Asanoa sp. WMMD1127: one gene and its partner. The protein of the gene in region 2 interacts with the protein of the main gene of each other region in a pairwise test. Links are inferred from orthologs where the notes say so. Each region holds a gene or a part of one and is shown on either strand. Other genes may lie near its edges. The genes, in order: rlmN and ftsZ.

Evidence for each region.
Region 1: the proteins of ftsZ (region 2) and rlmN interact in binary tests that used the Escherichia coli proteins (3 or more experiments, as listed by UniProt). The link is inferred for Asanoa sp. WMMD1127 from one-to-one orthologs.

The regions. Positions count from the first base shown.
Region 1 is NZ_JARUBP010000001.1:3,617,713-3,621,008, reverse strand. What follows is about bases 193-3,177. They hold rlmN (23S rRNA (adenine(2503)-C(2))-methyltransferase RlmN), read right to left. Parts: upstream 2,252-3,177; coding sequence 1,133-2,251; downstream 193-1,132. Other genes in these bases: O7635_RS17250 (phosphatidate cytidylyltransferase), read right to left, coding at 2,560-3,177; O7635_RS17260 (DivIVA domain-containing protein), read right to left, coding at 193-1,089. In the rest of the region: more of O7635_RS17260, read right to left, coding at 1-192; more of O7635_RS17250, read right to left, coding at 3,178-3,296.
Region 2 is NZ_JARUBP010000001.1:7,312,055-7,315,304, reverse strand. Bases 27-2,965 are described here. They hold ftsZ (cell division protein FtsZ), read left to right. Parts: upstream 27-909; coding sequence 910-2,022; downstream 2,023-2,965. Other genes in these bases: O7635_RS34930 (YggS family pyridoxal phosphate-dependent enzyme), read left to right, coding at 2,085-2,804; O7635_RS34940 (FtsQ-type POTRA domain-containing protein), read left to right, coding at 27-719. Outside these bases: more of O7635_RS34940, read left to right, coding at 1-26; cell division protein SepF, read left to right, coding at 3,001-3,250. UniProt on the Escherichia coli protein: Essential cell division protein that forms a contractile ring structure (Z ring) at the future cell division site. The regulation of the ring assembly controls the timing and the location of cell division.

The DNA of each region.
Region 1 (3,296 bases), 3.7 Mb from region 2 along the record:
GCGGCCCGTCATGCCGGTCAGCACGTCCTCGAAGAAGCGGTCGACCTGCGACGGGTCGTAGCCGCTGCCGAACCTGCGCACCTGGAACGACCGTCGCATCTGGTCGACGCGGGCCAGGTCGCTGCCGGGCGGGCCCATCAGCGGCGGGCCGCCCATGCCGGGCGCGCCCATGCCACCGGCGGGGCCGCCACCCATCGCGAGCCCAGGACCGCCCATGCCGGGACCCCCGGGGCCCATGCCCGGGCCGCCACCCATGCCGGGACCACCGCCGGGTTGCCCCGGACCGCCGCGACCCACGTCGCCCCGCTCGGGCATGCGGATCTCCGCGGTCATGTCCATCCGGCCGCGCCGACCCGGCTGCTCCGGACCGTCGTAGCCGTCGTCACCGGCCGGGAACCCGCGCATACCGGGCGCGCTCGGCCCGCGGGACGGACCACCCATGGGCCCGCCAGGCCCGCCAGGGCCGCCCGGGCCCCCAGGGCCGTCGTATCCGCGCGGCCCGTCGAAGCCACCGTCGAAGCCGCCGCCACCGTCGAAGCCACTGCCGTAGGGCGGCGGCGGACCGGGCCGGGCATAAGGGTCGTCGTTCGGGACCGGCCGCATCGGCAGCGGGCCGCCGCCCATCGTCGTGGCGGCGCTGCGGTCCGGCGGACCGAACGCGCCGGCCGGCGGCGCCGGGATCGGCGGGCCAAGACGGTCGGGCGGACCCATGCGATCGGGCGGGCCGAGACGATCGGGCGGACCCATGCGGTCGGGCGGACCAAGACGGTCGGGCGGGCCCATGCGATCCGGCGGACCCATCCGGTCGGGCAGGCCCATCCGGTCAGGGCCGCCGAAGCGCCCGTTGCGCTCCTCGAGCTCGCCGACCTGGCGCTCGACCCGGTCGAGGTGCAGGTCGACCTGCCACTCGTCATAGCCGCCGAACCGGACCCGGAAGACGACGTCGTGGACCTCCTGGGCGCCGACCGGCGCCCCGATGGGGTCGCCGGCCAGGGTCGCCTCGACGCGGTCGAGGAACGCGTCGACCTCGTCGACCTTGTAGCCGCGACGCAGCGCCCGACGGCGGAATCGTTGACCCTGGCTCGCCACTATGTCTCCTGGTTAGTTCGCTCGGCCGCGGCCCCGAACGCGGTCATGTCGTCACCTCGGCCGCGGCGAGCTGACCGCACGCGCCGTCAATCTCGCGACCTCTGGTGTCACGCACGGTAGTCGACACGCCCGCCGCGCGCAGCCTCCGGACGAACTCGCGTTCGACCGGCTTGGCACTCGCGTCCCACCGACTGCCCGGAGTCGGGTTGAGCGGGATCAGGTTGACGTGCGCGAGCCGCCCCGCCAGCAGGCGACCGAGCAGATCGGCTCGCCAGGGCTGGTCGTTCACGTCCTTGATCATCGCGTATTCGACGGAAACACGGCGCCCCGTGCGATCCGCGTAGTGCCACGCGGCGTCGAGCACCTGGGCCACCTTCCACCGTTGGTTGACCGGCACCAGTTCATCGCGCAGATCATCATCGGGCGCGTGCAGCGACAACGCAAGAGTCACCTGGAGGTCTTCCTCGGCGAGCTTGCGCATCGCCGGGACGAGGCCGACCGTCGAGATCGTGATGTGTCGCTGCGAGAGGCCGAGCCCTTCCGGCGCGGGCGAGGTCAGCCGGCGCACGGCGGCCAGCACCCGGTTGTAGTTGGCCAGCGGCTCGCCCATCCCCATGAACACCACGTGCGAGAGCCGCGCCGGCGATCCCGCGACCGCACCCGACGCCGCCACACCGGCGAGATAGACCGCCTGGTCGACGATCTCCGCGGTGGACAGGTTGCGGGTGAGCCCGGCCTGGCCGGTGGCGCAGAACGGGCACGCCATGCCACAGCCCGCCTGGCTGGAGATGCAGACCGTGACCCGGTCCGGGTAGCCCATCAGCACGCTCTCGACCAGCGAGTTGTCGTGCAGCCGCCACAACGCCTTGCGCGTGGCGCCGTCGTCGCAGGCCATCTCGCGTACCGGCGTCAACAGCCGCGGCAGCAGATCCTCCGCGATCTTCGCCCGACTGGCCGCCGGCAGGTCGGTCATCGCGTCGGGATCACGCACCAGCCGCCCGAAGTAGTGGGTCGACAACTGGCGCGCGCGGAAGCGGGGCTCACCCAGCGCGACCAGAGCGGCTTCGCGCCCGGCGACATCAAGATCGGCAAGGTGGCGCGGCGGCATGGCCGCGCGCCGGGCGGGGGCGGCGTCGGACTGGATGATGGGCAGGCTCGTCATGGCGGCTCAAGTCTCCCACGACTGTTCGATCACCTTCACCTGCCCGGGTGGCCGAACATAGTGCCGAAGATCAAATGCCAATTCATCGACGCACGTTCGTCGTGGGCACGACCGCTCGCTCCCGCGCGCACCGCTCGCTCCGCTTCGCTGCCAGGTCCGCGCGCCGAAAGCTGCCTTATCCGAATGGCTGGAGTGGCCCGCGGTTGTATGAATAGCAAATAGCCCGACAGGCCGGCAGCAACGCACAAAAGGTCCGGCAATCGAACCGATTGGAGAACCGGCGACTCGAAGCGTGCGAAACCACGCCTTCAGCGGACGGGCGCGAAGATCGACAGCAGCAGGTAAGCGGTGGGCACCGCGAACAGGATGGAGTCGAGGCGGTCCATCAGGCCGCCGTGCCCCGGCAGCAGGCGGCTCATGTCCTTGACGCCCAGGTCGCGCTTGAGCATCGACTCGCCTAGGTCGCCGAGCACCGCCGCCACACTGATCGCCGCGCCGATCAGCGCGCCCCACCAGAAGTCGACGCCGAGCAGGAAGTAGCAGCTCAGGGCCGTACCGATCGCGGCCGCGGTCAGCGAACCGCCGAAGCCCTCCCAGGACTTCTTCGGGCTGATCGTCGGCGCCATCGGCCGGCGCCCGAGGAAGACGCCGGCGGCGTAACCGCCGGTGTCGGAGAGCACGACGCCGATGAGCACGACCAGGACCCGGTCGGCGCCGTCCGGCGGAACCGCCAGCAGCGCGGCGAAGCCCGCCAGGAACGGCACGTAGACCGCGATCAGCGCGGACGCGGTCAGGTCGCGTCTGAAGTCCTTGGGGCCGTCGGCAAGCCGCCAGACGGTCGCCGCCAGCAGGGTCGCCACGAGGCCGAGGAGCAGGGCGTCGGCGCCGGCGTACCAGGCCAGGCCGATCATCAGCACCCCGCCCGCGATCAGCGGGATCGTCGGCGGGTGGGCGCGGACCTCACGCAGGGCCCGGCTGACCTCCCAGATGCCGACCGCCACGGCCAGCGCGAGGACGCCGAGGAAGGCGAGCTTGTAGACGTAGA
Region 2 (3,250 bases):
ACGCGATGCCGTCGTCGGTGCGCCGGTTCATGCAACGGGCCCGCCGCCGGCGGCTGCGGGCCGTGCTGCCCTGGGCGGTGGGCTTCGCCTCGCTGGCCGTGCTGGGGCTGCTGGCCTGGCTGGTGCTGGGGTCCAGCCTGTTGGGCGTCCGCACGGTCGCCGTCGACGGCGCCGCGCTCGTCACGCCCGACCAGGTGCGCACCGCGGCCGCCGTCCGGTCCGGCGCGCCGCTGGCCCGGCTCGACCTGGCGGCGATCGGCGCGCGCGTCGGCACGCTGCCGGCGGTGGAGCGGGCGACGGTGACCCGTGACTGGCCGGGCGGGCTGCGCATCGTGGTGGTCGAGCGCACGCCCGAGGCCGTCGTGCCGGAGGGCAAACGGTTCCTGGTGGTCGACCGGTTCGGCGTCGCCTTCCAGGAGCTCAAGCGCCGCCCGGCGCACCTGCCGCTGGTGAAGATCGCCGACCCGCGCGGCAACGTCGACGGCACCCGGGGCGCAGTCGAGGTGATCGCCGCCCTCTCGACGCCGTTGCGCCGCCAGCTGGTCGAGGTCAGCGTGACCGGGCCGGCGCAGATCAGCCTCAAGCTCTCCGGCGGCCGCACGGTCGTGTGGGGCGACGCGAGCCGCAACGCCGACAAGGCGACGGTGACCACGGCCCTCCTGCAAAGGGACGGAAAGACGATCGACGTCAGCGATCCCGAGGTCGTCACGATCCGCTGAAGAAGAACCGCGTGGCGACACGCCGTAGCTGGTCCTTGGATCACGGTCGTGTCCCGCTTACGTTGCCCCAGAGGCCGAGCAGTTGACATAACTCTAAGCCTCTAGTAGAGGGTGAGGGTTTCCTCCCTTGCCCTTCGCGTAGCGGCGGCATGCCGCGTCCGGCCGCACACGGGAAGGGAAGGCACCCCCGATGACACCTCCGCACAACTACCTGGCGGTCATCAAGGTCGTCGGCATCGGTGGCGGTGGCGTCAACGCCGTCAACCGGATGATCGAGGTCGGCCTCAAGGGCGTCGAGTTCATCGCCATCAACACCGACGCCCAGGCGCTGCTGATGAGCGACGCCGACGTCAAGCTCGACGTGGGTCGCGAGCTGACCCGCGGGCTCGGCGCCGGCGCCAACCCCGACGTCGGCAAGAGCGCCGCCGAGGACCACCGCGACGAGATCGAAGAGGTGCTCAAGGGCGCCGACATGGTCTTCGTGACGTGCGGCGAGGGCGGCGGCACGGGCACCGGCGGCGCGCCGGTGGTCGCCAACATCGCCCGCAAGCTCGGCGCGCTGACCATCGGCGTGGTCACCCGGCCGTTCTCGTTCGAGGGCAAGCGGCGCCAGGTGCAGGCCGAGGCCGGCATCGACGAGCTGCGCAACCAGTGCGACACCCTGATCGTGATCCCCAACGACCGGCTCCTGGCGCTCGGCGACCGCGGCATCAGCATGATGGACGCGTTCCGCCAGGCCGACCAGGTGCTGCTCTCCGGTGTCCAGGGCATCACCGACCTGATCACCACGCCGGGTCTGATCAACCTCGACTTCGCCGACGTCAAGAGCGTGATGAGCGGCGCCGGCAGCGCGCTGATGGGCATCGGCAGCGCCCGCGGCGACAACCGCGCGGTGGAGGCGGCCGAGGCGGCGATCTCCAGTCCGCTGCTCGAGCAGAGCATGGACGGCGCGCGCGGCGTGCTGCTCTCCATCGCCGGCGGCTCCGACCTCGGCCTGTTCGAGATCAACGACGCGGCCCAGCTGGTCACCGACGCGGCCCACCCCGACGCCAACATCATCTTCGGCGCGGTCATCGACGACGCGCTCGGCGACGAGGTGCGGGTCACCGTCATCGCGGCCGGGTTCGACGGCGGCACGCCCGCCTACAAGCCCGCCGAGCCGGTGCGCAAGGCGGTCCAGCCGCAGCCGGTCTCCCCGGCGCCGGTCGAGACCACCCCGCCGCCCGTGGCGCCGCCCCAGCCGGCCCGCCGCGTGCTGTTCGACGACGTCGATGTGCCCGACTTCCTGAAGAACGGCTCCTAGGTCTTGACGTGCGCCGGAGGCGCCTTCGGGAGGCCTGGCACGGCTCCTAATAGCCTGAGCACGTGAGTGCTGCTGACGACACCCGGCGGGCCGAGCTGGCGGAGAACCTGGCGCGCGTGCGTGCCCGGATCGACGCCGCCCGGTCCGCCGCCGGCCGTACCGACGACGTGACCCTGGTCGCCGTCACCAAGACCTACCCGGCCGGCGACGTGGCACTGCTGGCCGACCTCGGCGTCACCGACATCGGGGAGAACAAGGACCAGGAGGCGGCGCCCAAGGCGGCCGAGGTGGGTCGGCGGGTGCGCTGGCACTTCGTCGGCCAGCTCCAGCGCAACAAGGCCAGGTCCGTCAGCGCGTACGCCGACGTGGTCCACTCCGTCGACAGCGTCCGCCTGGCGGCGGCGCTCGACCGTGGCGCCCAGGGGCATGAACGGGTGCTCGACGTCCTGGTCCAGGTGAGCCTCGACGGCGACCCGGAGCGGGGCGGCGCGCTGCCCGACTCGGCCGACCCGGACCGGGGCCTCGCCGGCGTCGCCGGGGCGGTGGCGGGCGCCGACGCGCTGCGCCTGGCGGGCCTGATGGCGGTGGCGCCGCTGGGCGCCGAGCCGGACGCGGCGTTCGCCCGGCTGGCCGAGATCGCGGCCGCGTTCCATGTCGATCATCCGACAGCCACGGTCCTGTCGGCGGGAATGTCCGATGACCTGGAAAACGCCATAAGACATGGCGCGACACATGTGCGGATCGGTAGCGCGTTGCTCGGTAAGCGTCACTACCTGGGGTAGCCTGACGGCGGACACCAAACTACATCGGTGTTGTTTTCCATGCCGAGCTTCGCAGCGCCGGGGGGCGTGCCGTCATCTGGGAGGGTGACGGCAAAGGAAGGTTGGCTTGGTGCCGATGCATAGGCGGAGTCCACGCGCGTGACAGTGGTTCGTGCAGGGGGGCACGCGCCACACGGCGGACGGAGGGGCGCGGCACATGGGAGCGTTGCGAAAGGCGGGCGTCTGGCTCGGGTTGGTCGAAGAGGAAGACGACGACCGGAGCTACGACGACGGCTACGACGGTCGGTCCGGGACGAGCCGGTCCGGCGATGCCGGCTACCGCGAGTCCCGCTACCGGTCCAGCCGGTACGCCGAGGAGTTCGCCGACGAGGAGGACGAGGCCGACGACGCCCCGGCGGTGCCGCGGGCCCGGTCCACCCGGCACACCGACCGCGGCGACCGCTCGC